One region of the Paenibacillus sp. Y412MC10 genome, then DNA from elsewhere that is predicted to be linked to it. Evidence: riboswitches for the same ligand, from Rfam matches in the RefSeq annotation. Region 1 holds a riboswitch; the other holds the start of a gene.

Region 1 (15,895 bases):
ATCTCCACCCGCGTAATCGGCTGCCGATAGGCCACGATGGAAAGCGTCTCGAGCGCGGCTTGCGACAATGAGGAGCGTGAAGGCGAATACGCCAGACGTTCGAAATACGGGGCGTGCTCGGCCAGCGTCGCGATTTTGTAGCTCCCTGCAATCTGCACGATCTGAATTCCCCGTTCATATCGCTCCCATTCTTCCTTCATATCCTCCAGCGCTTCGCCAACGAGGCCATCCGATTGCTCGGTGATTTCAGCAATTTGCTTTACCGACAAGCCCTCTTCTCCCGCCAAGAACAGAAGCCCCTCAATAATCGATTTCAGCTTCGGATAATCCATCAATGCGTTCTTCCCCTCTCCACTCCATGACGATATCTTCAAACAATTTCTCTTGGTAGCACAGGATTTGCTTCATCTTCATCAGCTCCAAGATAGCCAGAAAGGTCACCACGATTTCATGGCGCTCCATCTCCTCGTGCAGCAGCTTGGAGAACAGAATCCGGCCTCCCGGCCCGACCTGCTCCAGAGCGTCCATCACCTGCCGGATCCGGTCCTTAACCGATATTTCATCCCGCTGGATGCGGGCATACGATGTCCGTTTGACGGCTTTGCTTAACGCTTTTTGAAAAGCTGCGATTAAATCCGAGATATGTAATCCCTGAACCGGGTTCTCTTCCACTTCCGGCATGTAAGGAGTCAGGTCCTCCGCTTCCTTGGAGTAAATCATGCTGCGTTCCCATTCCTTCTCATGCAGATGACGGGCGATTCCTTTGTACTTGCGGTATTCGATCAGCTTCGCGATGAGTTCCGCTCTCGGATCCATGTCATCCTCTTCAAAAAAATCGAACTCGTCCATTTCGATAACCGGAGGCTTCGGAAGCAATAGCTTGCTCTTTATAGACAGCAGCGTTGCAGCCATCACCAGAAATTCGCTCGTAATTTCCAGTTCCAGCTCCTGCATGTTGTGCAAATAGGCCATGTATTGTTCGGTAATCTCGCTGACGGGAATATCCTGGATGTCGATTTCCGCTTTATCAATCAAGTGCAGCAGCAGATCGAGCGGTCCTTCAAACGTTTCCAGCTTGTATAATACGGTCACGGTGAATCCTCCCGCCAAAAATAAAATGCAGTGCTCTATAAAAAGAGCACTACATTAAATAAGCACTATTTTAGGCTTTTCGTCAAGTTCGCCATTTCAATGGCCGCCATGGCGGAATCCCAGCCTTTATTGCCTGCCTTCGTTCCCGCGCGTTCGACGGCTTGTTCAATGTTCTCCGTCGTGACGACGCCGAAAATCGTTGGTACGCCGGTCTTCAGGTTAATGGCGGACACCCCCTTGGCCACTTCGTTGCACACGTAATCATAGTGCGTGGTGGAGCCGCGAATGACGGTTCCCAGGGTGATGATCGCATCGTATTTGCCGCTTTCTGCCATCTTTTGGGCGATGAGCGGAATTTCAAACGCTCCTGGCACCCAAGCGACGTCGATTTCGTTGTCCTGTGCGCCGTGACGCTTCAAGGCGTCCAGTGCGCCGCCAAGCAGCTTGCTGGTGATGAATTCGTTGAAACGACCTACCACGATGCCGTATTTCAAACCTTCGGATACTAAATGACCTTCAAATATTGTTGCCATGTTGGATGACTTCCTTTCGGGTTGGAGTTTATATAAGGTCAAACATGGATTTGGAATGACATCGAGGTGATTGCCCGCTGCGCTGACGGCTGCTGCTTCCGATCGCTGTTAACTCCTGATTTCATGATCTAATTTCTCAGGGAAGAAATCAGGATTTAAAGGCGACCGCTGACGCTTCTCCAGCAGCATTCCGCCCTCTTCGCTGGGTTATTCCGTGAGGCAAACCTACTCCATGATTGACCTTTTATTGTTGGTGATTAGTTAGCACTCTCGTTCTGCTCGATATCATTGAACTTCAGCATATGACCGAGCTTCGCTTGCTTGGTGTGCAGGTAGCCCGTATTATCCTCGTTCTCCGGCATTTGAATCGGGACCCGCTCCACGACCTCCAGGCCGTAACCTTCGAGACCCTTGATTTTACGCGGATTGTTTGTCAGCAGGCGGATCTTCCTTACGCCCAAATCCTTCAGGATCTGGGCTCCGATGCCGTAATCGCGCAGATCCGCCGCAAAGCCTAGCTTCAGGTTCGCATCGACGGTATCGAGCCCTTCTTCCTGCAGCTTATAGGCTTTCAGCTTGTTGATCAAGCCGATGCCCCGCCCCTCCTGGCGCATATAGAGAAGCACGCCTCTGCCTGCTTCATCGATCTGGCGGAGGGCCGCCTCAAATTGCGGACCGCAATCACAGCGATGGGAGTGGAACACATCCCCTGTCAGGCACTCGGAATGCACGCGGACGAGAACCGGCTCACTCGGGTCGATCTCCCCTTTTACCAATGCGACATGCTCTTTGTTGTCCACGTCATTGGTGTAGGCTACGGCCTGAAACACGCCGTAGTCGGTGGGCATCCGCACGGCTACCTCGCGCTGTACGAGCTTTTCTTTTTCGTTGCGGTAATGGATCAGATCCTTGATGCTGATCAGCTTCAGATCATGCTTTTTCGCGATCTCCACCAGGTCTGGAAGCCTTGCCATCGTGCCGTCTTCCTTGATTACCTCGCAGATGACGCCTGCCGGATAGGATCCGCTCAGGCGGGCTAAATCGACAGCCGCCTCCGTATGTCCTGCCCGGCGAAGAACGCCGCCGTCTTTGGCAATCAGCGGAAACATATGGCCCGGTCTTCGAAAATCGGCGGCCGATGCATTTGGATCCAAGATGCCGTTGACGGTTATGGATCGTTCATAGGCGGATATGCCCGTCGTGGTGTCCTTATGGTCAATGGAGACCGTAAAGGCCGTTCCATGATAGTCCGTGTTTTGCGTCACCATCGGTTTGAGATCGAGTTCCTGAGCCCTAGTCTGCGTCATGGGCAAACAGACCAGCCCGCGGCCTTCGGTGATCATGAAATTGATGACCTCGGGGGTAGCTTTATCCGCTAATGCGATAAAATCGCCTTCATTCTCGCGGTCCTCGTCGTCAACAACGATGACGACCTTGCCTTCCTTCAAATCTGATAACGCCTCTTCGATCGTATGAAATGAAAAGCGCTCATCCATCCCTATTCCTCCTTCTTCTCATGGAGATATCTCTATATGCAAGAAACAGCTTAGGCAAAGCCATGCTCGGCCAGGTAATCCCTGCTGATCCTCGATTTCGTGCCGCTTCTGCTACCTGCGCCTTCCGAACCGTAATGCAGCAGGTGATCTACATATTTCCCTAAAATGTCGCATTCGATATTAATCGTGTCGCCCGCTTTTTTATAAGCGAGCACCGTCTCCGCCAGCGTGTGGGGAATGATGGACACCGTGAAGGAGGAATCCGTCGTTTTGACAACGGTCAAGCTGATTCCATCCAGCGTGACCGAGCCTTTCGGAATGATATATTTGAATACGTCCCCATTCGCGGGCGAAATCTCGTATACCACTGCATTCTGATCGGCCTTTACGCTCCGAATGACGCCGATGCCATCCACGTGTCCCTGAACGATATGGCCTCCGAATCTCCCTCCGGCTGCCATCGCCCGCTCCAAATTAACCTTCCCGCCCGGCTGCAGCTCCTTGAGATTCGTGTTTCTATAGGTTTCCGGCATAACGTCAACCGTAAACACGCCCTTGTCGATCGCTGTAGCCGTCAAGCAGACGCCATTTACGGATACGCTGTCGCCCAGCTTCAGATCGTCCATAATCCGGTTAGCGGAAATGCTCAGCAGCATGGCCTCCCCTTGGCGCCCGATACGCCGCATCTCGCCGATCTCCTCGACCAATCCAGTAAACACAGGCTTCCCTCCTTTCTCGCTCCTTATTTCCAGACCGGAATGCCGGTGACGTAGATATTGTCGCCCAGTCTTTCGGTCTCAAGTCCTGTCAGCGAAATCGCTTGGTTCATCTGTTCATAACCGCTGAACATGTAATTTCCCGGCGCATCATACCCGCCGATGATTTTGGGGGCGATAAACTGGATGAGCCGGTCCACCAGCTTCTGCTCCAGCATCGAGCCATTAAGCGTACCGCCGCCTTCCAGCAAAATCGAGGCGATCCCCTTTTGTCCCAGTTGGAGCAGCGCTACCTTTAGATCCACCCGTGGTCCAGGTCCGCAGGGGAAGACCTGAGCACCAAGCTCTTCCAACTCGGACCGCTTCGTATCATCCGCCTGCTCCGTCGCCAAGATCCAGGTTGGCGCCAATCCGTCTGACACGACATGGCTGTCGAGCGGTATCCTCAGGCTCGAATCCACGATGATCCTGACCGGGTGAAGCCCCTCAACGCCAAGCCGGGTCGTCAGGCTCGGGTTATCCGCGATAACCGTAGACACGCCGACCATGATGCCTTGATGGCGATGGCGCAGCGTATGCACAAGCTCCCGGGATTTTTCATTGGAGATCCACTTGCTGTCCCCGGTTTTCGAAGCGATCTTGCCGTCCAGCGTGCTCGCCGTCTTTAACGTGACGAAGGGCCGGCCCGTCGTAATGAATTTAACAAAGGCTTCGTTCAGGCGAAGAGCGCGATCTTTAAGGATACCCGTTTCAACCTCGATTCCCGCTGCGCGCAGCATCTGAATCCCTCTGCCCGCCACGAGGGGATTCGGATCCTCGCAGGCCACAACCACCCGCCGAACGCCCTCGGCGATAAGCCTCTCGCTGCAAGGCGGCGTTGCGCCGTAGTGACTGCAGGGCTCCAATGTCACGTACACGGTACTGCCTGCCGCTTTCGGCCCGGCCATATTCAGGGCATGAACCTCGGCATGCGGCGTTCCGCGTTCCAGATGCGTGCCCACCCCGGCGAGAGCACCGTCCTTAACGACGACGCAGCCGACTACCGGGTTGATCCCGGTTTGGCCCTGCGCACGTTCAGCCAGATCCAGCGCAAGTGACATATAGAATTCATCGTTGACGATATCCATGCTAAACATGCCCCTTTCCCAACGTTCATACAAAAAAGCCCTGCCAAAGATTCCGAAGAATCCTTAAACAGGGCTTGATGGAAGTTAATCATTGACACGATAAATAACCGTCATGAATGCAGATTTCGCGTATAACAAGCGACCCAAATCCGTCACAGGCGAAACCAAAAAAACGCCGTCACAGCTTTGAATTGCATGTGAAAACCTGCACATAACGCATGTCACGCTGTGCGCAAAGACACAATAACATGTGCTGCTTATGTGTCCCTCACTCCTTCTCCCATCCAGACTATACTGTCGGTCCCGGATTTGCACCAGGTCCACCGCATACGATGTGAAACGTCACATTCATATCCGGGTCACGGACTAAGACGCAGCACTCTGCTTCGATAAGCTCAATCACTGCGTTCATCACCGCCGGTAGGGAATTTCACCCTGCCCCGAAGGATTAAACCTATGAAATTGTTTGATCTTATGAAGAATCTTATCACCCCCTTTTGAAAATTGCAAGAAAAAACAACTAACTTTTTTAAAGCGAATAACTTTAATGCTGTCATTAGCATGGACTTTTGAAGGAGAACGCTTCCCGAAGGGAGAACAGTTAAGTAGGGTAGCAAGGAGATAAGTAGCAGTTGAAAAGGAGCGAGCCACGATGAAAACTTCGCTGGACATTATCGTCCGTCCCACGGAGATCGACGTCAACGGACATGTAAACAATGCAAAATACCTCGAATACCTGGAGTGGGGCCGGGAGGAATGGTACGAAGCGGGAGATCTGCGGTATGATGTGCTGAAACGGCTCGGGGTCCAGACCGTCACCGTCAATATTAATATCAATTACCGCAAGGAGTGCGGCCAAGGCGAACGGCTGACCGTCGTGACGGAACCCGAATCCATGGGCCGCACGAGTTACGTCATGGCCCAGCGGATATACAACGAACAGCATGAGCTGTGCGCGGATGCCATCGTTACCAGCGTGGCGATGGATGTAAACTCACGTAAAAGCCGGCCCGTCCCCGAAGAACTCAGCCGATTGTTCCCAGCCCCTGCGTAATCCGCCCTTTGCGGCGGCCATAAAAAACAGGCTCACCTCTGAGGGTGAGCCTGTTTTTGCATGATGCTGAATTTATTATGCTTCGTACACTTCTACTTTTTCCATTTTGTCGCGGCCTTTAAATGCATCCACATACTCCATGCCTTCAACGACTTTGCCAAATACGGTATGTTGTCCGTCCAAATGCGGTTGCGGCTCGTAGCACACGTAGAACTGACTTCCGCCGGTGTTCCGGCCAGCATGCGCCATGGCCAAGCTTCCGCGCTCGTGCTTGTTAGGATTGATCTCGCAATTAATGGTATAACCCGGTCCGCCGGTCCCCGTTCCCTGCGGACATCCGCCTTGAGCGACGAATCCAGGAATTACGCGGTGAAATACCAGACCGTTATAGAAGCCGGAGTTGGCCAATTTCTCAAAATTAGCTACCGTGTTCGGTGCATCGTTCTCGAACAGGTCGAGCACAACCTCTTTGCCGTTTTCCAAGGTGATCTTCGCTTTTTTTGCCATATGTGTGTATCTCCTTCCGTTATCTCAAACGCTTTTATCGATTTTTTTACAATGCAAGTTATAGTTTACTATGAATTGAGCCTCGAAGCAAAACGAACTTGTCCCCGTCCTCGCGACCATATCCGACGGAAGGCAGGACGAAGAGCCCTGACCGCAGCCGGAGGCTTTGGCGGGCCCTTCCTATCCAGAGACATTGACGTCTTATAAACTCGTAACGGTTTCTTTTGTTACACCCGCCGGCACGACATCGTTGCTGATGATATCGGCAAGCGATTCGCGGCGAACGACCAGATTGCTTTGCCCATCCTTCACGAATACGACCGCAGGTTTGCGGATCCGGTTGTAGTTGCTGGCCATGGAATAGTTGTATGCGCCCGTGCAGGACACCGCCAGCAGATCGCCCGTTTCAACCTTCGGAAGCTCCAGGTCCCAAATCAGCATGTCTCCGCTCTCGCAGCACTTGCCGGCAATGGATACCGTTTCTTCCGGCTCTTCTTTAGCCCGGTTTGCAAGCAGCGCTTCGTATTTCGACTCGTAGAGCGCCGGACGCGGATTGTCCGTCATGCCGCCGTCGACGGCAACATATTTGCGCACCCCGGGAATATCCTTGCTGGTTCCCACCGTGTAGAGCGTGGTACCTGCGTCACCGACGATGCTCCGACCCGGTTCCACCCAAATTTCAGGAAGCTCGGAACCAAGGCCCGCAAAATGGTTCTTTACCGCATCCGTAATCGCTTTTACATACTGGGATACTTGAAGCGGCGTATCTCCATCCACGTAGCGGATACCGAATCCGCCGCCCAGGTTCACGACCTTGAACACGACGCCCAGGCCTTCTTTTACGGAAGCTGCAAATTCAGCTACGCGCTGAACAGCCATCTGGAAGCCTTCCACCTCAAAAATCTGGGAACCGATGTGGGAATGGATGCCCATGAGATGAATATTCGCCTGTGCTTCCGCAAGCTGCACCGCTTCGTACGCAGAGCCGTTGCCGATATCAAAGCCGAACTTCGAATCGGTTTGTCCTGTCGAGATATATTCATGCGTATGCGCCTCGACGCCCGGTGTCACGCGAAGCAAAATGTTGACCTTGCGGTTCTTCTCGGCAGCGATGGCCTGCAGCATATGCAGTTCGATCACGTTATCGACAACGAAACAGCCGATTTCGGCATCCAGCGCCATCTCGATCTCTTCCGGCGTCTTATTATTTCCGTGGAAATGAATCCGATCCGCCGGGAATCCGGCTTGAAGCGCCGTGTACAGCTCTCCGTCGGAAACAACGTCGAGCGACATGCCTTCCTCGTCGGCCAATCGGCACATGGCCATAACGCAGAACGCCTTGCTTGCATACGCGACTTGGAACTTCAAACCGGAAGCCTTAAAGGCCTCGATGTATTCCCGGCAGCGGTTGCGAACCGACTGCTCGTCTACGATATATAGTGGTGTTCCATATTGAGCTTTCAAATCGGATGTGTCACACCCGCCGATTTCCAAATGCCCCTGATCGTTAATCTTGCTTGTACCGTGTAAAAACATGCTTACAATTCCTCCGATCCATTGTTTCAAAAATAGGGTAATCGAATAATTGTTCACAGTATAGCAGACAACGGAAGGTAATCAAAATGGATTTTTCAACACAACATTTGTGTTATTGTTAGTGCTCGCCCCTCGGATTCATTTCCGGGCCCATTTTCGTGTTGTCACGCGTTTTGTTGAGAGCCGGGCGTCTTCTTGACAGAAGCAGCGGTTTGCGGAATAAAATTTCGCCCATCGCTTTTGCACTAAATGGTATAAACGGCCATAAATAAGACGAGTTATAGGAACGGTGGGTCGTCAGGAGCAGAATCAGGAGCGTTGTGCCGATGACAAAGCCCTTCACCCCAAACAAGGCTGTGGCCAGCAGCAGGATCAGCCTGACCATCCGATTGGCAAGTCCCAGCTCGTAACTCGGAGTTGCATACATCCCGATGGAGGCAACCGCCATATACAAGACAACCTCGTTGACAAACAATCCGGTTTTAACGGCAATATCGCCGATCAAAATCGCAGCGATCAAGCCCATTGCCGATGCGAGCGGCGTCGGTGTATGAACCGCGGCCAAACGGAGTAAATCCACCCCGAATTCCACGATCAGAAACTGCAAAATAATGGGAATTTTCGCATTCTCCTGCGGACCGATGATATCGAGTCCCGGCGGCTTCAATTCAGGATGGACAACCAGCAGCATCCACAACGGGAGCAGGAACATGGAAGCAAAAATGCCTATAAATCGTATCCAGCGAAGATAAGTCCCCATAAACGGGGTCTGCCGGTTCTCTTCCGCATGCTGGCAGAGATCCAGGAAGGTGGTCGGCATGATCATCACACTCGGCGATGTATCCACCATAATGACGATCCGGCCTTCCAGCAGGTGGGAAGATACCACGTCCGGCCGCTCCGAATAACGGACCAGCGGATAGGGGTGCCAGCCCTTGTTTACAATCGCTTCCTCCAGCTGCTTGTCGCCTAGAGGGAGCCCCTCCAAATCGATTTCCTGGATTTTCTTCCGGATGGCTTCTACCTGGGTACGGTCGGCTACGTCATCGATGAAGACCAAACTGACGTCCGTTCTCGTACGCCTTCCCACTTTGATGATCTCCACATGCAGTCCCGGATCACGAACCCGTCTCCGCACAAGGTTAACGTTTGTCACCAGCGTCTCCGTAAACCCGTCCCTGGCGCCTCGAACAACGCGTTCGACAGCCGGCTCTTCGAGTCCCCGTACGGGATATTTCCGGGTGTCCAGGATGATGGCGGAATGCGCATCCTCGATGAACAGCGCGCATAGGCCTGACAGGACCTCGTCAATCACCTTGCTGAGCCTGGTATCCCGCTCCACCTGAACATGGGGAATATAGCGGTTCATGATTTCGGAAAGCGCATGGTTGTTAACGTCGTCTGGCGTCAGGTACGTCAGCCTTGTCAAAATTTCCGTCACCACGACATCGTTGGTGAACCCGTTTAGAAAGAGAAGCCCCGCATTTCTGCCGGCAAAGTTCATCTCGCGGAATACCACGTCAAACGAAACACCAAGGCCGATCACTTCCTTAAGCGTTTCTTTCAGTACGCTCAGCTTCGCGGGAACATCGTCCGTTTGCTGCCAATAAATGACGGATTCCTTGGTGCTGTCGGAGGTTTCCGCCTCCCTCTTTTCCTTCAGCGCTTCTTCCTCCAGCGCTTTGATCTCCGATGGAGGAATGATCGGAATCCCGGCCTCCAGTTCGCCGCCATGCGTTGTTTTCTCGTCCATAACCTACCTCCTAGCCATAACTGTCACTTGCTGTAAACAAACCAGTCGAACAGGGAACCCGCTACCTTGCCTGCCACCATCGCCATCAGAAGACCAAACAAATACCCCTTCAGCCGGAGCCGCTTGGCCAGAATCGGCAGGACATTCAATACTTCCGTCAGTGCGGCTGCCAGCATGCCGATAAATATTCCGCACATCAGTCCGATTACGGTACTCACGACCGGTCCCAAAGGAATGGACCATCTCCAGAAATCGGCCACCGTGCCAATGAAGGATCCCGTTATCAATGCTCCTTCGTACCAATGCACCCGGTTGTAGGTCGCCGTCAACTGGGACAATCTCGGTATGATGTCCAGCACAATGATGAGCGCAATCACGCCGCCGCCGACGGCGATGCCTCCGGCAACGCCGAGAACACAGGTAAATACCCCTTGCAGAATGGACAACATCATGGTTTTTCCCCCGTCGTATCGGCACTGGCATTCATTTTCCGGTATTCTTCGGCGACCACGAACTGATCCAGATTTTCCTGATAGAGGTACATTTCCACCTCCAGCGGGGTCGGTTCTTCATTCCATTTTTTCTTGAACAAATGATTGAAGAACACCGTCATGCCGAATCCGAGCCCCAGAGAGTATGCGATCTGGAACAAATAGGGATGCTCATCTCGTTTTCCCGTCACCATTTCGACAATCCGGATCTGGACCTCAAGCATGTTGACGTCTGCATGAAAGTTCATGATGGTGAGCGCAGAACCGAAAAACAAGAGCAGCCAAATGAGCGGGAACCACAGTCTGGATCGTTTGCTGTCCGGACCGACAAGCTCCACCAGGGTATGATGGTTACCCATCGGTTCAATATGGGCGCCCGGAATCAACCCTTGTATCTTCGGAATGATTTGAATCAGATCCATGACAAGACGGTTGCCGTCGATATCCTTCGGCTGAGTCAACGGCAGGGCTCTGAGCCGTTTCTCCCATTCGGGCTCACAGACTATGAAGGCGACATCACCTAGTTTGACGGTCTGGTCTCTCGGCAGCCGTATTCGGCTCCGCAGCTGCAGAAACACCGTCGGAGTGGGATTAACCTTCATCCGAAACACTCCTTTACTGCTAAATTACCGTTAGTATGGGAAATTGCCATCGTTTCTACTCGGATTTACCATACTTTCTTTAATCGCCGGACCGGCCAGGACCGTTATACAAAAAAAACAAGCTAATCAACCATCGACATCTCACTTAGAAGACAGGCCACCTTTAGGGAAAGTTCGTCAAGTGAGATAAAGGGGGAAGACGCTGAAGTGGTTACGGTCTTATTTCCGCAAGAAAGCGCCGTCCCAGAAGGACGGCGCTTTCTTTGTGCAGGCTTTAGGATACGGTATAGATCCCGCTACTGCGCGATCTCGTTTCGAATGCTCTGCAATATTTTTTTCTCGAGCCGCGATACCTGCACCTGGGATATGCCCAGCCGGGTGGCAACTTCCGACTGCGTCTGATCCCGATAGTACCTTAGATATACAATGAGCCGCTCCCGTTCGGTCAAGCCCCCTATCGCTTCGTTCAAGGCCAGCTTGTCAAACCATCGTTCCTGCGAATCATCGGCAATCTGATCCATTAGCGTGATGGGATCCCCGTCATTTTCAAATACGGTCTCATGAATCGAGGTTGGCGGTTTGTTCGCCTCCTGGGCAAACACCACTTCCTCGGGCGTTACCCCCAGCTCTTCGGCAACCTCTTTCACCGTGGGAAGACGATCGAGCTGCTTGGACAGCTCGTCCCGCTTCTTCCTGACTTTGTTGGCCATCTCCTTAAGCGAACGGCTGACCTTCAGAGTCCCGTCGTCCCTTAAGAAACGCTGAATTTCACCGATAATCATCGGTACGGCATAGGTAGAGAACTTTACGTCATAACTGAGATCGAACTTGTCCACGGATTTGAGGAGACCGATACAGCCGATCTGAAACAGATCATCCGGCTCATACCCCCGGTTCATAAACCGTTGAACGACAGACCAGACAAGACGAATATTACAGTTGACGAGCGTGTCCCGGGCGACATTATCCCCGCTTTGGCTAAGTGCAATGAGTCGTTTGACCTCCGCGTCGTCCAAATAAGTCTGCGAAGTTTTCTTCACATCGGCATCCATTTGTCCAACCCCTAATTATATAAAGCTTTCTTAGATTCGATCCTCTTTTTCATTTTGATCGACGTACCGTTGCCTGGTTCGCTGACCACTTCAAATTCGTCCATGAAATTTTCCATGATGGTGAATCCCATGCCGGATCGTTCCAGCTCCGGCTTCGAGGTATACAGCGGCTGCTTCGCCATCTCCAGATCTTCGATCCCGTGGCCGGAATCTTCGATGCGCAGCGTGATCATATCCCCGTCTATCGAGGCTTCAATCTTGACGACCCCTTCCGGGTCGCTGTCGTAACCATGGATGATGCTGTTCGTGACGGCCTCGGAAACCACCGTTTTCAGATCATTCAGCTCATCCATGTTGGGATCCATCTGGGAGATGAATGCAGCCACGGCGACACGGGCAAAGGATTCGTTTTCCGACTTAGCGGCAAACTGCAGCGACATAAAATTATGCTGTGCTCTTCCTTCACTCATGACACTACCTCCAGACCCGAGAGTGCCGTGCCCTCGTTCTCGTATATCGGCATGATTTTGAACAGCCCCGACATGTCAAGCAAGCGGTAAACCTGCGGCTTGACATCGCACACCGCCATCTTTCCGCCCTTTTGCTTGATGAATTTATAGCGTCCCAGAATGACTCCCAGCCCTGAGCTGTCCATAAAATCCAAGTCTTTTAAGCTCAGCACCAAGTGCTCTGTTTGACGTCTCTGAATGGCTTCATCCAGCTGCATCCGGACATGATCGGCCGTATGATGATCCAGCTCGCCGGACAGACGGACGATCAGAACATGCCTGTGATGCTCCATATCAACATGCAGATTCATGTTTGTTCACTCTCCTCCCTGACATGAACAAGGATTTCTACATTCGAAAAAGACATTCCTGCATCACGACAAAACTAGAAGAAAACTCCCATTAATCTACATGAAACAACTTGCCGGTTGTCCGTTTGAACAGCTTCCAGAATCCGGCCTTTTCCACCTTAACAGGCGACGTCAGCTCGAACTCCTTCACGAGCTGTTCCCCCTGATAGACAGACAGCTTGCCGATGACTTGTCCGGCGGCTACCGGTGCCTTCAGGTTCGGATCCAACTGAATCTCATGACGGATGTCCGGATTCTTTACGCCTTTCTTGACAAGCACGCTGTAGTCTTTTTCCGCTTGAATCGAGATCTCGGGCACGTTGCCCTTTTGCACCTTTACGATACCGAGCACTTCGCCAGGCTTATAGATGGAGTGCATCGTGTATTGGGAAAAGGCATAATCAAACATACGCGACACTTCATTGTTCCGCGTCTTGGTGTCCGGAGCCCCCATGACAACCGCTACGGCGCGCAGCCCGTCCCGTTTGGCCGTTGCCGATAAACAGAACTTGGCTTCGGACGTATACCCGGTTTTCAATCCGTCCGCGCCCGTGTAGAACCGCACCAGCTTGTTCGTATTGACCAGCCAGAACGGTTTCTCCGAATCTTTGCGCAAGTAATCCTGATAAGCGCCGGTATATTTGGTGATCTGGTCGTATTTCAGCAATTCCCTGCTCATGACCGCTATGTCATGGGCCGATGTATAATGATTCTCTGCAGGAAGTCCGTTGCAGTTCACGAAATGCGTATCTTTCATTCCGAGCTCCGCCGCTTTCTCGTTCATCATTTTCACGAAGCCTTCTTCCGAGCCGGCAATCTTCTCCGCCATCGCAACGGAAGCATCATTGCCCGATGCCATGGCAATGCCTTTGAGCATCTCGTCCACGGTCATTTCCTCGCCGGGCTCAAGAAAAATCTGGGATCCGCCCATGGATGCCGCATATTCGCTGGTGCGCACCTTATCGGTCCACTTCAATTGTCCTTCATCGATGGCTTCCATCGTAAGCAGCATCGTCATTACCTTGGTGATGCTGGCCGGAGGCAGCTTATCATGGCTGTTTTTCTCATAAATAATGGTTCCGGTATCCGCATCCAGCAATATAGCGGAACGGGCACTTGGCGCCAGCTCCTCTTGAGATGATCCTCCGCCGGGTTTGCTATTTTCTTCCGCATAACTTGGTACAGCTGCACTGGATAATCCCACGGCTAGAACCAGAAATCCAGCGATTAACGCTTTTTTCACTTCCGTCCCCTCCTGACATTCGTAATGGCATCCCGCTGTACGCGGGTCTGCTATTCATTGTCGTCAGGTTGAAAACAAATTATTCCAGTATTTTACGGAAAATTGTTGCCATTCATCTAAAAGGACATAACAAAGAGGCTGGGCTTCTTGCAGATGTAAATCTGCGAAAAGCCCAGCCTCATGCTAACAACCATTACATTTTGGGAATGATGGCCATAACGAGCGCCAGGAATTTCTCACGGACCTTCTCCGCTGTTTCCATAACTTCGTCATGGGATAGCGGCTGATCCAGTATGCCCGCAGCCATGTTGCTGATGCAGGAGATGCCCAGCACCTCGAGCCCCGCATGCCTTGCTACAATGACCTCGGACACGGTGGACATGCCTACCGCGTCCGCACCGAGCGTGCGCAGCATGACAATCTCGGCCGGCGTTTCATAAGTCGGTCCCAGCAAACCTGCGTAAACCCCTTCTCTCAGCACGATGCCCTGACCCACGGCGACTTCTTTTGCCAATTGGCGAAGTTGACGGCTGTAAGCCTGAGACATGTCCGGAAAGCGCACGCCAAGCGCCGGATCGTTAGGCCCGATTAACGGGTTGGTTCCTGTCATGTTCAGATGATCGGAGATCAGCATGAGGTCGCCCGGCTCGAAGGACGTGTTGATGCCTCCGGCCGCATTGGTAACAAGCAGGCTCTTTACGCCAAGCTCCTTCATGACGCGTACCGGAAAAGCCGTCACTTCCGGGCCGTAGCCTTCGTACATGTGGAAACGGCCCTTCATCAGGACGACAGGCCGGTCGTGGATCGTGCCCAGCAGCAGTTCGCCTTCATGTCCTTCCACCGTCGATACGGGAAAATGAGGAATGTCCGTGTAAGCGATCGAAACCGGATTCTCAATCAATTCCGCCAACACGCCGAGCCCCGAACCCAATATCAGGCCGACCTCGGGCTGGACGCCATTCTGCCCTCGTATGTATGCTGCTGCTTCCTTAATGCTTTGCTGATGGACTGAACTCATATTCATACCGCTCCTATTCTGATGATAAATTGTAGATCCTAGTGCCGGTAGTTCCGCCCTATGATCTCGGGTGATAATGATCGTATACTTCCTTCATGCTTTTCTTGGCAGATTGATACATCCCGGTTGTGGACAATGCCGAGTGTCCCAGCATCTCCTGAACCGAACGCAAGTCCGCGCCGTTCCCCAGCAAATGCATGGCAAACGAATGCCGAAGGGTATGCGGCGTGATGTCCTCGTCAATACCGGCAAGCTTGCCATACTTTTTAATAATTTTCCAAAAACCCTGCCGTGTCAAGCGCGTTCCCAGCGAATTCAGGAATAACGCGTCTTCCCCGGCATCCCGCATCAGCTTGTCCCGCATATCTCGCACATAAAATGCAACGCTCTCGGCTGCAATCGGGGTGATCGGCAGAATACGCTCCTTCCCACCGGAAACCGCGCAGCGTAAAAAGCGCATCTCCAAATGGATGTCATGGATGGACAGATTCACCAATTCCGAGACCTTGATGCCCGAAGCGTACAGCAGCTCAAGCATCGCTTTGTCCCTGGCGCCCTGCGGGGTACCGGAATCGGGAGCCGACAGCAGCTTGTCCACCTGCTCCACGGTTAGCGACTTCGGCGGCTTCCGTTCCGGCTTCGGATTATCCAGCAGCTGAGTCGGATCCTGTACAATAACGGCTTGACGCACCAAATACTGAAAAAAGGAACGCAGGGAAGCCGTGCATCGAAGCAGGCTCGATGCCGCCTTCCCCTGCTGCCTCAATCTTCCCACATACAGCCCGAGCAGCGTTCGATTCACCTCTCGCGGATGGG
Region 2 (15,895 bases), 940 kb from region 1:
GAAGGCGGAAACAGCCTGCTGCTGGATGCTGGGGACGTCTTTTCCGGCGATCTGTATTTCACCAAATGGTTTGGGCTGGCTGATCTGGCCTTCATGAACTATATGGGGTATGACGCGATGACGTTCGGTAACCATGAATTCGATCAAGGCACCAAGACGCTTGCGGATTTCGTGAGCAAGGCGCATTTCCCGCTCGTCAGCGCGAACGTGGATCTTAGCCGCGACGCTAACATTTCACATTTGATTAACAAGCCGGCGGTTATCGATACCGATCAGCCCAAGACGACGGCAAATAGCGGGGTATACCCATACGTGATACTGCTGGTTGACGGCCAGAAGGTCGGGGTGTTCGGCTTAACGACCGAAGATACCGCGGAAACCTCCAGCCCGGGTAAAGACGTGGTCTTCCGTGACGCGGTGAACTCGGCTCAGGCTACCGTTGAGGCGATGGAGAAGGAGGGGCTGGACAAGATCATCGCCCTGTCCCATCTAGGGTACGCCAAAGATCTGGCGCTGGCCGAAGCCGTCGAAGGCATCGACCTCATCGTCGGAGGTCATACCCATACGACGCTAAACGCGCCGGAAGTGGTGACGGACAGTCAGCATCATACCCCTACCGTCATCGTTCAAGCGAATGAATGGGGCAAGTTCCTCGGCCGGGTAGATCTGCAGTTTGATAAAAACGGCGTTGTTCTCGTGGGAGACGGCGAACTTGGCGGGAAGCTGATTCCGGTAGACAACACGGTCCAGGAAGACACGCAAGCGAAGGATATGCTGGCTCCTTACAAAGCGGAATTGGAAGAACTGATGAAGCAGGTTATCGGCATTGCCGGAGTCGAGCTTGACGGCAAACGCGAGAATGTCCGCTCCAAGGAGACGAACCTGGGCAATCTGATTGCCGACGGCATGCTGGCTAAAGCCAAAGAGCTGAAAAACGCCGATATTGCCCTCACGAATGGCGGAGGCATCCGCGCCGCGATTGATGAAGGTGATATTACGATGGGCGAGCTGCGTACGGTGATGCCTTTCGGAAATACGCTGTTTGTTATGGACGTCACCGGACAGCAGCTGAAAGACGGGCTGGAAAACGGAATAAGCGGTGCCAAACTGGCGGATCTGCCAGGGAAGTTCCCGCAAATCGCCGGGATGAAATTCAAGTGGGATCCCAGCGCTCCGGCAGGCGATAAAGTGTTCGACGTACAGATCATGAAAGACGGCAGCTACAAACCTCTGGTATTGACCGAAACGTACCGGATGGCAACGAACAGCTTTGTAGCCAAGGGCGGAGATGGATATAAATCCTTTGCCGATGCGATTGCCGAAGGGAAATACAACGAGGATCTGGGTTACCCGGATTATGAAATTTTCATGGAGTATGTGAACAAGCTGGGCGGTAAGGTATCGCCGAAGGTCGAGGGCCGAATTACGGAGCAGAAGAAGCCGGCGAATCCTGGCGACGGCTCTTCTCCCGGATCAGGATCAGGCGGTTCGGGAGGCGGCTCGGTAACGCCGCCGACAACGCAGCCTAATCCTCCTGCTACTGGCGGAAATGCATCCGAGCCAAACGTGATGACAGGCAATAGTTTGAATATCAGCGCTGCTGCAGGCGGAATGACTGACCACATTACGGTAAAGGAAGAGGCGTGGAAAAAGGCCGTGACCGGCTTGTCCGCGAACGGGCAGCAGGAACTGATTATTCGGGCTCCTGAACTGAACCGTGCCGCGGAGCTGTCCCTTCCGGCAGCAGGCCTGAAGCAGGCCATGGAACGGAATCCGAAGGCAACCCTGGTGCTGGAGACCGCACTTGGAGCCTTCCGTCTTCCGATAACGGCTCTGCCTCTGGATGAGGCTCTGGAGACGGCACAAGGGTCCGGCGGCATCCAGGTGAAGGTGTCGGTGGCTCCGGCAGCAGGCAAGGTAGCGGACGCTATGACAAGCAAGGCCTCTTCCATGGGCGCCTCGTTGGCAGCGAATGGAGGACTGCGGTTCGGTGCAGCGGTTGGAGCGCCTGGCGCAGAGCAGGAACTGAAGGATTTCGGGAAGCGCGTCATCAGCCGTATCATGCCGCTGCCGGCAGGGATGAATCCGGATTCGCTTGCTGCCGTCATTTATGATGAAGCGGCGGGGACTTTCCGGTTTGTACCGGCCGTAAGGACGACATGGAACGGTAAAGCGGCGATCGAAGTCAAGCATGCCGGAAACGGCGTTTATGCGCTGCTGCAATACAAGAAGACGTTTGCGGATCTTGACGGCCACTGGGCGCAATCGGAAATCGAATCGATGGCTTCCAAGCTGCTCGTGAACGGAGTCAACGCGGACTCCTATGCACCGGGCAAGGCGATCACGCGAGCTGAATTTACGGCCATGCTCGTCCGTGCGATGGGGCTCAGCCCGGTCATCGAGAGCGGTGCATTCAAGGATGTTCAGGATCATTCCGCGTATGCCGGCGAGATTGGCGCAGCCTCGCGCTACGGCTTGATCGAGGGCGGCAACGGCGGTGCCTTCTCGCCGAATGCCAGCATGACCCGTGCGGAAATGGCTGTAATGATCACCCGGGCCATGGAGGCGGTGAATCCTGCAGATCTATCGAATCAGGGTGCGAATGCCGCTGTCGGATTCAAGGATCAGGCATCCATCCCGGCATGGGCGGCTGCCCATGTGGCCAGTCTTACTAAGCAAGGCATCGTACAGGGTGACAACCATGGCAATTTCGGAGCACTCGATTCGGTCACGCGTGCGCAAGCAACGCTGATTCTGAACCGGGCTCTGGTCCAACTGAAATTCGTCGACTAGAATGAATTGAAGTCATCAACCGACAAGACCGTCCTTAAGGTTCTCCAGGAGCCTTGGGACGGTCTTTTTTATAGGTTTGACTATAAAAGCACGCTGCTATATGAAATTAAGCATAAGAGCTGCCGGAAGACAGCAAGGAGATTAAATAGTTGATTGGCGCGGTAATATGTTTGTTTTTGGATAAGAGAATCTGCGAATAGAAGGGCTGTATGGGTCCTTGTTTGATCGAAAAGCCCGAAAGTGAATTGTGCTGCAACTGTTCGGCCGCTGCAATCCTCGGAATCATGGCAATTCCCATCCCATAGATTACACATTGCTTGATCCCCTCAATGCTTCCCATTTCCGATACCGTTTCATAAGTCACGCCATTGTCGTTCATGGACCTCTCCAACGCTTCCCTGTAAGTACACCCTTTTTCCGTGAAAATAAACGAGCTGTTGTGCAACTCATGAATCGATACATCGTTTCTTCCGCTTAATGGGTGATCCTTCGGGCATATGAATACGAAATCCTCGTGCCGGATCGGCAAGGAACGCAGATCAGGTGCCGTGATGGGCGTGTTCAGAACGATGGCTAGATCGATTTCCCCGTTCTTCAGCTTACTGATATTTTTATCGTCTGATGTCGGGAAGAAGGTTACGTTGAGCTTGGGATATTTTTTACGGAACATTTGGAAGTAGGGCGGCAGCAGGAAAGCGGCGAGAGTCTCCGTCGTCCCGATCGTTACGTCCACAACCGCATCAGGGATAAACAGATTCTCCGCTCCAAGGTAGCCATCTACGATTTTGTCCGCATAACCCAGTAGTCGAAGTCCTTGCTCCGTAAGCTTGAGCTTGTTGCTGTGTCGCTCAAACAGCTTGGTTCCAAAATGGTTCTCGAGCTTCTTGATTTGAACGCTGACGGTGGGCTGGGCATAGTTCAGCTGTTCAGCAGCCTTGGTCAGGCTTTGGCAGCGGGCGGCTTCCCGGAAGGTGATGAAATACTGGATGTCCATATTATTCCTCCGCACGTTGAGATATTAATAATCGTAATAGACTCTATTACGTTCCTTAGAGATAAGTCCCGGTTAGCTTATGGTATATTATTATATAATTCCAAGCGGAATACTAGTGTTTATACAAAAAATTATCGTTCATCAAGGAGTGGAGTCGAGGTATGAGATCAATAAACAGATGGATCGGCAAGGGACTGCTGATCGGTTTCATTGCTGTACTTGCCGCTTGCGGCAGTAGTCCGGAATCGGGCAACGGGCCGGCGGCAGACCCTGGATCAGAACCGGCAAATCCGGTATCGGGCGGTACGCTGAATGTGGCGTATCCCGCAAATCCGGCAACGCTGGACCCCCATTTAACGACCAACCAGGCGACAAGGGACGTGTCGCGAAACATTTACGAGCAGCTGCTCACACTCAACAAAAACTATGAAGTCGTGCCTCAGTTAGCTGAATCGCTCGATATCAGCGATGATGGCAAAACCTACACGTTCCATCTGCGTCAAGGGGTTCCTTTTCACAATGGCAAGGAGATGAAGGCTGAGGATGTGGTGGCTTCCATGGACAAGTGGCTGTCGACGTCGACGCAGGGGCAAGCCAATCTGCAAGGTGCGAAGTTCAAGGAGGTGGACCCCTATACCGTTGAACTGACGCTGGAGCGCCCCTCATTAGTAGGTTCGTACATTCTGGCTGACACGGCACCGTTCCCGGGAATTATGCCGAAGGAGGTCATTGAATCGGCTGCTGCGGAGGGCATCAAGGAGTATATTGGGACAGGTCCTTACAAGCTGGAGGAGTGGAAGACCGACCAATACGTGCATTTGACGAAGTTTGCGGATTATGCAGCGCAAGCGCAAGAATCCAGCGGACTTAGCGGGAAGAAAAATGCCTATTTGGACGAAATCTATTTTCGTTACGTGACCGATGAATCGACGCGCGTAGCTGGAATCATGACGGGTGAGTACGATGTCGCCTTCGGCATTCCTTTCGATAATGCCAACCAGATCGACGCAACTGACGGGGTTAGCAATTACTTCAGTGAGGGTGGAATCGTAACCTACGTATTTAATAAAAAAGCCGGTCCATTCGCGGATCAGAAGTTAAGGCAGGCGTTCAATACTGCGCTGAGCTATGACGAAGCTCTTACCGCCGCCTATAGTGACAATCGCTTCTATGAGCTCGATTCCTCCCTGGCCTTGACTTCCCAAACCGATTGGTACAGTCAAGCCGGCTCAGATCGATACAATGTGAACGATCTGGAAAAAGCCAAGCAGCTTGTGGCCGAGTCCGGTTATAACGGCGAGAAGGTCGTTATACTGACGACGCGCGACTATCCGGAGCAATACAATTTGGCCGTTGTAGCGCAGGATGTTCTGAAATCCATCGGCGTGAATGCGGAACTGGACGTATACGATTGGCCGACCGTGCAGGAACGTCGTACAGATGAGCACAATTTCGACCTGTTTGCTATGACGTTTGCGACGCGTGCGACCATTCACCAGTATCCATTCCTTGAATCCAGTGCCAATTATCCGGGATGGTCCAACAGCGCTGAACTCGACGATTTACTGGCTCAAATTCAGGCAGCTCCTTCCATTGAAGAGGCTAAACCATTGGTGGATCAGCTGAATGAAGTCAATTGGGACTACCTGCCGATTATTAAGCTGGGGAATATACAGAATCTGATTGCAGTCCGCGATAACGTGAAAGGATTCGAGGATTTGATCGGTCCCATCCTGTGGAATGTAACGCTTGAAAAATAAATGTACGGCGGTCTGGGGCTGATGAAGCATCACGGAATCGCCATCATCGTTCATGCGGGTTTGGATGCGAGGGCGGTCTGCTCCTTCTGAGACAGGCCGCTTACTTGTATGAGGGAAGTTCTCGACACTGAAGGAGTGCCATCATGACCAAGTATATTGTTCAGCGAATATTGTCACTGATCCCCATATTGTTAGTTGTGGCCGTTGTCGTATTTATGCTGATCCATCTGACGCCAGGTGATCCGGCAAGCGTGATCCTAGGGGATGAGGCCAGTGAAGAAGCCGTTGCTCAGCTGAGAGCCCAGCTTGGGCTGGATCTCCCGTTATATCAGCAGTTCATATCCTGGTTCGGGGGTGTGGTAACAGGAGATCTGGGTGAGTCCATTTTCATGGATATGAGCGTTGCTGAGGCGTTCTTTAGCAGAGTTCCTCCTACGCTGTCACTTGCCATTCTGGCTCAGATTTTCGCCGTGATCATTGCGCTGTTTCTGGGTATTATTGCCGCCCGCAAAAGAGGCACGCTGGCAGACCAAGCCGTCATGGGGTTCTCGCTGCTCGGCATTTCGGTACCCAGCTTTCTGCTCGGGTTATTCCTGATCCTGTTCTTTGCCGTAAAGCTGCAATGGCTGCCCGTAGCGGGATATCAGCCGCTGAGCAGCGGGCTATGGAACCATCTTCGTTATTTGCTGCTCCCCGCGATTGCCCTGGGTGCGATGCAGGCTGCATTAATTGCGAGAATGACGCGCTCATCGATAATTGAGGTGCTCAGCGAGCAGTACATTAAAACCGCAAGGGCAAAGGGACTTAAAGAGAGAATCGTCGTCTATAAACATGCGCTTAAAAATGCGTTCATTCCGATTCTTACCGTAATTGGGGAGACGTTCGGCACCTTGATTACCGGGGCCTCGGTTATTGAAACGGTATTCAACGTTCCCGGCATCGGGCAGCTTATTATCCGTTCCATCGAACGCCGGGATTTCGCCGTCATTCAAGGCAGTATCCTGCTCATCACTGTAACGTACGTGCTGCTGAATTTGCTAATAGATTTGCTGTACGGTCTCCTTGATCCCCGAGTCAAGTTGAATCGTCGATAGGAAGGAGTGAAGATGATGTCTGAAGTGAAGCTTGCCGCTTCAGCGGCTACGCCGAAGCCGGGAGCGCTGAAGTGGCGGCGTTATATATCAAGCCCACTCCTGATGACGGGCACCATTTTGGTGGCCTTGGTGTCATTAGCCGCGCTTCTTGCACCGTGGATTGCTTCCCATGATCCCTATGCGCTGGAGGCGATGAATCGGCTAAAGGCCCCGAGTGCAGAGCATATTTTCGGAACGGACAATTTTGGCCGGGATGTGTTCTCCCGGGTACTGTATGGCATGCGTGTATCTTTGCTGGTAGGAGCCGCAGTCACGCTGATCGCTGGATTGATTGGTCTCGTTGTGGGTTTGCTGTCTGCTTATTACGTCCTATGCGATCATATTCTGATGCGAATATGCGACGGACTCTATGCGTTCCCGTCCATTCTGCTGGCCATTTCGATTGTAGCGATCATGGGGCCGCGGACGAGTAATGTCATCATTGCGCTGTCCATCGTGTATATTCCATCCATTGCGCGCATCGTGAGGTCGGCTGCGCTGGTCATCAAGGAGAAGACGTATATTGAGGGACTGCGTGCACAAGGTGCAGGTCCTGTCCGGATTATTGGTCTGCATATTTTACCGAATGTGTTGTCCCCGTTAATCATACAGGCCTCCTTTATCTTCGCGGTATCCATCTTGACGGAAGCGTCCTTGAGTTTCCTAGGGGCAGGCATTCCTGCACCGGCTCCCAGTCTTGGAAACCTGCTGTTGGATGGGAAGAACGTGATCTTTAACGCCTGGTGGATGACGGTTTTTCCCGGAATTTGTATCATACTGATGATCCTGGGCTTGAATCTGATGGGAGACGGTCTGCGCGATCTTCTAGATCCGAAGATGAAGAAAAAACATGCATTTCGCAAAAAACAGACGCAAGGCATCGATAGGAGTGAACTTAAGTGAGCCAAACTCCTTTATTGGAAGTGAAGAACTTGATCACTACCTTCGCGACAGACGACGGTACGGTCAATGCCGTGGATGGGGTGTCATTTCAAGTTTACCCGGAGGAAACGGTAGGCATTGTCGGGGAATCCGGATGCGGAAAGAGTGTGACGGCAGAATCGATTCTGCGTTTATTCGATGAGACGACAACCCGATATGACGGAGAGATTCGGTTCGCGGGCCAGGATCTGCTTCAACTGAGCGAAGAGAAGATGCGGACTGTGCGCGGTAATGATATCTCGATCATCTTTCAGGACCCGATGTCCTCTCTGAATCCGGTGTATACGATTGGCGACCAGATTATTGAAGCGATAACCCTGCATCAGAAGGTATCGTCCCGGCAGGCCCGCGATCGGGCAGTGGAATTGCTTCGGCTGACCGGAATTTCCGATCCGCAGAAGCGTTTCCGTGCTTATCCCCACGAACTGTCCGGAGGCATGCGCCAGCGGGTGATGATTGCGTTAGCCTTGTCCTGTGAGCCGAGGCTTCTGATTGCAGATGAGCCGACCACAGCGCTGGATGTCACGATTCAAGCTCAGATTCTGGAGCTGATGAACGAGTTGAAGGCCAGGCTTCGGATGGGTATTATGCTCATCACCCATGATCTGTCGGTCGTGGCACAGATGTGTTCGCGGGTGATCGTGATGTATTTGGGAGAGGTTATCGAAGAGACCGATGTGGTGACGCTGTTTGATCATCCGCTTCACCCCTACACCATGGGACTGCTGCAATCGGTGCCAAACATGGAAGGGCAGCGTAAAGAGAAGCTGTATGAGATTAAGGGCTCGGTTCCGGCGATGCAGGATGTGGCGCATTGCTGCCGGTTTGCCCCAAGATGTCCGTTTGCCACGGATGTATGCAGATCAGAGCCGCCCATACTGGAAGAAGCAGCAGATGGACATCGGGTCCGCTGCTGGCATTACAAGGAAATTGCAGAAAGCAGAGGTGAAGGAGATGTCTTCAGTTACATCGGTTACGAAGCATGAGCCTCTGCTGGAGGTTAAACATTTAACGAAATATTTTGCGTTGAAGTCCGGCTCCTCGTGGAGGAAGCAGCAGGTGAAAGCGGTGGAGGATGTATCCTTCGTCATCCATGAAGGAGAAACCTACGGTCTGGTCGGAGAGTCCGGCAGCGGGAAGAGCACAACCGGCAGAACGATTATGCGATTGACCGATCCCTCCGCCGGAGAGGCGTTTTTTGACAATCAGGACATTTTTTCTTTACGATCCAAGGCGCTGCAGAATTTTCGCCGAGAAGTCCAGATGATCTTTCAGGATCCAAACTCTTCACTGGATCCGAAGAAAAGAATCGGTTACAGCGTAGCCGAGCCGATGATCATTCATGGACAAGGAACGAAGGCGGAGCGCCAGGAGCGTGTGCTGGAGCTCATGAGCCGAGTTGGATTTGCCTCGCATCATCTGGACAGGTTCCCGCATGAATTCTCCGGAGGCCAGCGGCAGCGAATCGGCATAGCCAAGGCACTCGCATTGAGTCCGAAGCTGGTGGTATGCGATGAACCGGTATCCGCGCTCGATGTGTCCATCCAATCGCAAATACTGAACCTGCTGGTGGAGCTTCAGTCGGAATTTCAACTGTCGTACCTCTTTATTGCGCACGATCTAAGCGTTGTGAGGCATATCGCGGACCGGATTGGCGTGATGTATTTGGGACATCTGGTGGAACAGGCACCTACAGACGAGCTGTTTGCGCATCCGCTGCATCCGTATACGCAGTTTCTCCTCTCCGCGATTCCGGCACCTCATCCGAAGACAAAGCGGGAGCGGATTATTCTCCAAGGGGATATTCCGTCCCCGTTGAATCCGCCTTCCGGCTGTGTATTTCATACCCGGTGTCCGTATGTGTTGGATGTCTGCAGACAAGTCAAACCCGCCAATCGGGAAACATCGACAGGGCATACGGTTCAATGCCATTTGTTCGAGGAATCCGCAAGCGGGAGTTAACGATATCGAAAGGGAAAGGGGATTGATGGCGTGACTACAGCAGACTGGAAACAGAAAGAGGCGGAAATGTTAAAAGAAATTGAGGAGATCGTGAACATCGAGAGCGGCACGTTCTTGAAATCAGGCGTGGATCTCGTAGCGTCCAGAATGGGGCGTCTGTATGAGGAGGCCGGGTTCCAGGTCACTGTACAGGCTCAGACAGAGCGAGGGAATAATCTGCTCATCACCCATCCGGAGGCCGCTAATCCGGAAATATTGATTATTGCGCACATGGATACGGTGTTTCCGGAGGGGACGGTGGCGGAGCGTCCATTCTCCAGGGATGGGAAGCGTGCTTATGGGCCGGGTGTATTCGATATGAAGGCGAGCCAGGTTACGACGCTGTATGCGATCAAGCATCTTATTGAGTCGGGCAGCAACAGCTACAAGAACCTTCGCATTATCCTCAATTCGGATGAGGAGGTCGGCTCCGTTCATTCGCGGGCGCTGATCGAAGAACAGGCCAAACTCAGCAAATACGCCCTGATTGTCGAGCCGAGCGACGAGGACGGAACGCTGGTTACGGGACGAAGAGGCGGCGGCAAATATTATTTGACGGTAAAAGGGGTAGCTGCCCATTCCGGAGCTGAACCCGAGAAAGGACGGAGCGCCATTGGCGAGCTTGCTCATAAAATCATCAAGCTTCACGCTTTGAGTGATCCAGCGGTTGGGATCAACGTCAATGTTGGCGTAATCAGCGGGGGAACTTCAAGCAATACGATCGCTCCCCATGCGAATGCTTTCATTGATGTAAGAATGAGCACGAAGGAGCAGGCGGATGAGCTGGATCGAAAAATCCGCGAGATTTGCTCCACGGTCGATATCGAGGGGACATCGCTCGAACTTACGGGTGGCATAACCCGGCCGCCGATGATCAAGAATGAGGCTTCGGAATGGCTGCTCCGCATCGTGCAGGAGGAAGCGCGTGAGCTGGGCGAGGATATCGGCGATAAAAGCGTGGGTTCCGGTTCCGATGCCAATATCACTTCGGCGGTAGGCATTGCTACCATCGATGCACTCGGACCGCGCGGCGGGAATGCCCACAGCCAAGATGAATACTTGAATATCGATACATTGGTGCCGCGTACCCGGCTGCTCGCTAATGTCATTGAGCGATTGAGCCGTGGACAGCAAGGATAAGGGAGGATGATGGGAACATGACAAAAGCATACATTATACATGAGAACGAGAGCTGGATCGTGCCGCTCCGTCAAGCGTTGGAAGAGCAGGGGGTTCCGCATGAGTTCTGGCATCTGCACGAGGGAACGCTCGATTTGGGCCAGCTGCCACCGACAGGCGTCTTTTATAACCGGATGAGTGCCTCCTCCCATTCCCGGAACCATCGGTATGCGGCGGAATATACGTCTAACGTGCTGGCATGGCTGGAGCATAACGGGCGTACGGTACTGAATAACAGCCGGGCCCTGGAACTGGAAATCAACAAAATCAAGCAGTACCTGGAGCTGCAAAAATTCGGCATCGAGACCCCGGCTACGGTGGCCGCAGTAGGGAAGGAAGCAGTCATTCAAGCGGCGAGGGAATTTCCTTACCGCTCCTTTATTACGAAACATAACCGTGCCGGCAAAGGGCTTGGCGTCTACTTGTTTGATAGTTTAGAGAGCCTGGAGACCTATGTAAACGGACCGGGCTTCGAGGAATCGGTAGATGGCGTAACCTTAATCCAGCAATACATCAAGAACGAGGATCAGTATATTACCCGCTGCGAATTCATCGACGGCAAATTCTATTATGCGGTTCGGGTAGACACTTCCGAAGGATTCCAATTGTGTCCGGCCGATGCTTGCCAGATTAGCGACCAATTCTGTCCTGTCGGCGAGGAAGCGGTTATACGGCCGAAGTTCGAAGTCATTAACGGATTCGACAGCCCGCTCATTGCCAAGTACGAGGCGTTTCTGCAGCAGAATGGCATCAGCTTTGCGGGAATTGAATTTATTACCGATTCGGCTGGCAAGACCTATACGTATGACGTGAACACCAATACGAACTACAATCCCGATGCCGAAGCGCTTGCGGATGTATCAGGCATGAAAGAAATCGCCAGAACGCTCTCGGAGTATTTGAAGCGGGAGCTTGTGCTGCGGTGAAACGGTTAACGCTAACCTGAGTTAAGGAGAAGTGCCCAGTTTCCGATAATATCAGTGAATGAATAAGCTGATAAGGATGTGGCCTTATGCGTATCGAATTCGACTATATGAACTGGAACACTGCTAAGTGGAAGAAAGTCGAACCTGCCCAAGGAAGGTTTGAAGAGATACTCCAGAAGAGCAAGAAGGAGGAGAGCCAAGGGAAGCTTGTGACGATAAGGGAAGGCAGATATTTGTGTCAGTATATCGTTCGGCCTGATGGCAGCAAAATATTGTTGAGTGAGTCGAAACAACCTGAGGAGACAGTTGTGGAAAGTGCTTCACAGCTGTTATCTAAGCCTCATTGGGGGGGGGTGAGCCTCAATACCAAGGAAGCGCTAGATTTGCTGAATCTCCAGGCAGGAGCGGCTGTTGTCAAACCTAGAACGTATTCGGGATAAGAACAAGAGATGGTAAAATATCATACTGGTAACAAATTGATACTTGCTGTATAATTCTCAGTAAGTATTGGATGAACGTGAGATTTTTCATTGTATTCAAGTCTAATTTCGTTTATTTTGAAAATAGATGTATTTACATGAAAGGATTCATGTTATAATTTCAATATAACAACTAAGTTTATAGGAATTATCGGTTAATCAGTTTGATGGCACGACCAAAATAAAACATGAATATGGATCTTCGGGGTAAGGTGAAATTCCTGACCGGCGGTGATGGTTCGTTCCTTCGCGAACGAACCCAAGCCCGCGACTCGCTGCGTTCTGTATCCAACATGAATGCAGCGACTGACTTGGTGCAATTCCAAGGCCGACGGTAAAGTCCGGATGGGAGAAGATCAAAGATGAGTTTGCCGTGAATGTAAATATTCCATTCGACGCAGGCTTATTTGATCAGCCCCCGTATACGTCGGCCATGCCGATGACGGGGGCTTTCTGCTAGTAAGACCTCCGTATTCAAGACAGGAGAGGGCAAGATGAGTAATATGAATACCGGGATCAAGGTGAAACCTTATGGTTCCGACACACAGGCAAATCGACGTTTTAAAGGAGGGTTTTGGCTCGTTGTTTTGGGGGCCGCCCTGTGGGGCGTTGACCCGTTATTTCGGGTCATCCTGCTCAAGAATCTGACTTCGGCTCAGATCGTTTTGCTCGAACATATCATTATTTCCCTGATTGCAATCCCTGTATTGTGGAAGAACCGGGAGGAACTAAAAGGCCTTGGCTGGAATCATGTCGGCGCGCTGCTGTTTATATCCTGGGGCGGATCGGCACTGGCAACCGTATTGTTCACGATGGGACTGTCGAGCGGCAATCTGAATGCCGTCCTGCTGCTGCAGAAGCTGCAGCCGCTGTTTGCCATCATTCTGGCCAGCCTGCTTCTGAAAGAGAAGCTCCCGCGCCATTTCGGGCTCCTGCTTATCATCGCTTTGGCAGGCACGTATTTGCTCACCTTCGGCTTAACCTTGCCGATCGGCCATTGGAACGAGTTTGTTCAAGTCGGAAGCCTCCTGTCCTTAGGCGCGGCAGCCTTATGGGGCGGCTCAACGGTCATGGGACGCTTGATGGTAGGCAAACTGAAGTATGAGACGGTAACCTCGCTTCGTTTCGTGCTCGCGCTGCCGCTCCTGACCGTCTTGACGTGGAGCGAGGGGGCAGCCTGGAATATGCCGGCATGGAATACCGGGGCTTTTGCCTTGGTGTCGCTCAACCTGATCGGGCAGGCACTGCTGCCGGGTCTCCTGAGCCTGCTGGTTTATTATAAAGGGTTAACCACGACCAAAGCCTCTGTGGCAACACTCGCGGAACTGAGTTTTCCCATGGTGGGCGTGCTGATCAACTGGATTGTATTCCAGCAAATCGTGACAGGGCCTCAGCTCCTTGGATTCCTGCTGATCTGGATCGTGCTGTTCATCATATCGAGACAGCAATCCGAGGCTTCTCCGCAATTGCAATAAAATCATACGTTTGTAGAAAAAGCCGATCCCGATGGGGTCGGCTTTTTTGCCATTATCCCAAGCAAAGCTACTCCAATCCGTTTGCTTGGCGAAAGGATTATTTTTTCAAAAGATGTGTAGGGTTTCCGGAATTAAAGGTGTCTTATATAGTAGCACGGGATCTGTGGCTTGGTTCTACCAAAAGAGATGATTATAAAGGGGGGGAGGATCCATGGAGGATCACACATTGCTGGATGGGCTAGCGAGGAAAGATCCGCGATGTTTTGAAACATTGGTTGACCGCTATTCACGCTACATAGCCGCGGTGGTTGCTAAGGTGGCAGGAGGGCGGTTTAATTCCTTCGATGTGGAGGAGATCACCGGGGACGTACTGGTCAAGCTGTGGACAGACGGGACAAAAATCATGCTGCGCGGAGATAGTCTCAAGCCTTATCTGGCCATAGCCGCGCGTAATCATACCTTGAATGCCCTGCGAAAGAGGCAGCGGGTCATTGAATCCGAATTGGAAGATGACGCCGTTTCTTGTCCCTCTGCGGAGGCGCTGGCTATTCTACGGCAGGAGAAGGAAACGATAAGCGGCATGGTACAGGGGATGGGCGAACCGGATCGCGAAATATTCATCCGCAGGTACTTTTATTTAGAGAAAGTCCGCGATATTGCTAGCAGGCTGAATATGCAGGAGAAAGCCGTCACCGCCCGGATCCGCCGGGCAAGGGACAAACTGCGCATACATTATGAAACCGAGAATCCGTAGGATTTCTATAAAGACCGTGTCTATAGGAGTGAAGCTTCAAATCGATGGCGAAAGGGGATGGATGCAAGTGAAGCGGCGAATTGTAGATATCATGGCCAATATCGACAATCAGGAGCTGGACAATCTCCTCCTTACGGAGGAAGAAGAACGCGAGTTAACGCAGCAGATCAGTATGGAACGGATCAAGAACCGGGCGATGAACCGTATTCAAGAGGAGGAAACGATGGTGTTTAAAAACAGGAAAGTGAAAAAATACAAAGCCAGTATCGTTATCGCTGCCGCGATGATCATGATACTTAGCACGACCGCTTTTGCGAGCCAATACATGGATAGCTTGAAGCAGTTCTTCGGTCAATCCGCGTCCATTGCGGAAGACGAACGGTCACCTATACAAGGGACGGATACAGCGTCCGGGGTAACCATGAATGTTGAAGAAGGGGTTTATGTCGGCAACAGCGGTTATTTGGTGGTCAGTTTCATGAAACAGGACGGCATGCCATTCCCCGAGGGTGCTTCGATCCCCCTACTTGAACTGAAAACGGAGCAGAGTGTGAATTATATGGTGGGGCAGCAGCTTCTTGACGACAACAAAAAGCTTGTCGGCGTGTTTGAGATGGATGCGATGAATGACCTCGAGGGACTGAAGGCACGGATCACAGCCGATCGAATCATGTCAGCGGACAACGCCCAAGCCGTTGAAGGCCCTTGGAATGTGCAATTCACCATTTCTCCGGGCAAGCAAAGAGAACAGAGTTTGAATCTGGCAATTGATGAGGGTAAGGAAGCACTGTCTCTCCACACCATTAGTGTTTCATCCATCGGTGTAGCCATCGAAGGCAAGCGTACCGACGGTGAGCTGGATAAACTGCCGGACTATACGCCGGAGGTTAAGGTCATCGCCGCGGACGGATCGGAATTGAAGCTTCACGCCAGCTCGACAAGCACCACGAAGAGCGGATTTCAGTGGCTGTATAATCTGGACAGCAAGAATAACCTCGTATTTCTGGGGGATATGGACATCAAAAGCGTCAGCATTGACGGCAACGTGACGGAGCTGAAATAAATATAAAGCCGGCATGGGGAAACCATAAAGGGGCAGAAGCGAAGGCTTCTGCCCCTTATCCATGATGAATACCTCGGGCAGCAATGGAACCCGAAAACCGTGAAGCAGCAGGCCATAGCCTGAATGCTCACGGTTTTTTTGCAGCTTGGGATCTGAATTTTATACATGAGAAAAAAATGTATTGAAATTGAAGAAAACGTCCATTACAATGAAACCAACTACCATACTAGTTATACTAGTATACAAAATTACGACTCTCTACATAAGTGAAAGCAGCAGCGGAATCTATTGAATCTAACGCTCCAAATGAGGGAGTCTATCCTTTAAGCCAAATATGTAAGCGCTTAATTGTAGAAGGGGGCTGAAAAAAAGGGTGGCGGACATCCTGCTAAACGC

The links. Region 1 has a riboswitch for FMN ahead of ribD (bifunctional diaminohydroxyphosphoribosylaminopyrimidine deaminase/5-amino-6-(5-phosphoribosylamino)uracil reductase RibD). Riboswitches for the same ligand answer to the same signal wherever they lie in the genome.
Region 2: linked by a shared signal. The riboswitch ahead of GYMC10_RS06525 (DMT family transporter) and the one ahead of ribD (bifunctional diaminohydroxyphosphoribosylaminopyrimidine deaminase/5-amino-6-(5-phosphoribosylamino)uracil reductase RibD) in region 1 are both predicted to bind FMN.

Annotation. Positions count from the first base shown of each region.
Region 1 is NC_013406.1:2,483,150-2,499,044, reverse strand. It holds gene scpB (SMC-Scp complex subunit ScpB) at 1-332, opposite strand, end outside; gene GYMC10_RS10785 (segregation and condensation protein A) at 301-1,092, opposite strand; gene ribE (6,7-dimethyl-8-ribityllumazine synthase) at 1,158-1,625, opposite strand; gene GYMC10_RS10775 (bifunctional 3,4-dihydroxy-2-butanone-4-phosphate synthase/GTP cyclohydrolase II) at 1,883-3,121, opposite strand; gene ribE (riboflavin synthase) at 3,172-3,840, opposite strand; gene ribD (bifunctional diaminohydroxyphosphoribosylaminopyrimidine deaminase/5-amino-6-(5-phosphoribosylamino)uracil reductase RibD) at 3,864-4,964, opposite strand; FMN riboswitch at 5,233-5,416, opposite strand; gene GYMC10_RS10760 (acyl-CoA thioesterase) at 5,617-6,018, shown strand; gene GYMC10_RS10755 (peptidylprolyl isomerase) at 6,094-6,525, opposite strand; gene lysA (diaminopimelate decarboxylase) at 6,727-8,061, opposite strand; gene GYMC10_RS10745 (spore germination protein) at 8,180-9,814, opposite strand; gene GYMC10_RS10740 (stage V sporulation protein AB) at 9,838-10,266, opposite strand; gene GYMC10_RS10735 (stage V sporulation protein AA) at 10,263-10,907, opposite strand; gene sigF (RNA polymerase sporulation sigma factor SigF) at 11,204-11,959, opposite strand; gene spoIIAB (anti-sigma F factor) at 11,971-12,429, opposite strand; gene spoIIAA (anti-sigma F factor antagonist) at 12,426-12,779, opposite strand; gene GYMC10_RS10715 (D-alanyl-D-alanine carboxypeptidase family protein) at 12,871-14,061, opposite strand; gene GYMC10_RS10710 (purine-nucleoside phosphorylase) at 14,255-15,079, opposite strand; gene GYMC10_RS10705 (site-specific tyrosine recombinase) at 15,138-15,895, opposite strand, start outside.
Region 2 is NC_013406.1:1,545,556-1,561,450, forward strand. It holds gene GYMC10_RS06475 (choice-of-anchor I family protein) at 1-2,793, shown strand, start outside; gene GYMC10_RS06480 (LysR family transcriptional regulator) at 2,900-3,787, opposite strand; gene GYMC10_RS06485 (ABC transporter substrate-binding protein) at 3,949-5,547, shown strand; gene GYMC10_RS06490 (ABC transporter permease) at 5,691-6,641, shown strand; gene GYMC10_RS06495 (ABC transporter permease) at 6,654-7,583, shown strand; gene GYMC10_RS06500 (ABC transporter ATP-binding protein) at 7,580-8,608, shown strand; gene GYMC10_RS06505 (ABC transporter ATP-binding protein) at 8,577-9,584, shown strand; gene GYMC10_RS06510 (M20 family metallopeptidase) at 9,615-10,763, shown strand; gene GYMC10_RS06515 (RimK family alpha-L-glutamate ligase) at 10,781-11,728, shown strand; gene GYMC10_RS06520 (hypothetical protein) at 11,815-12,168, shown strand; FMN riboswitch at 12,402-12,568, shown strand; gene GYMC10_RS06525 (DMT family transporter) at 12,711-13,682, shown strand; gene GYMC10_RS06530 (RNA polymerase sigma factor) at 13,894-14,436, shown strand; gene GYMC10_RS06535 (DUF4179 domain-containing protein) at 14,498-15,499, shown strand.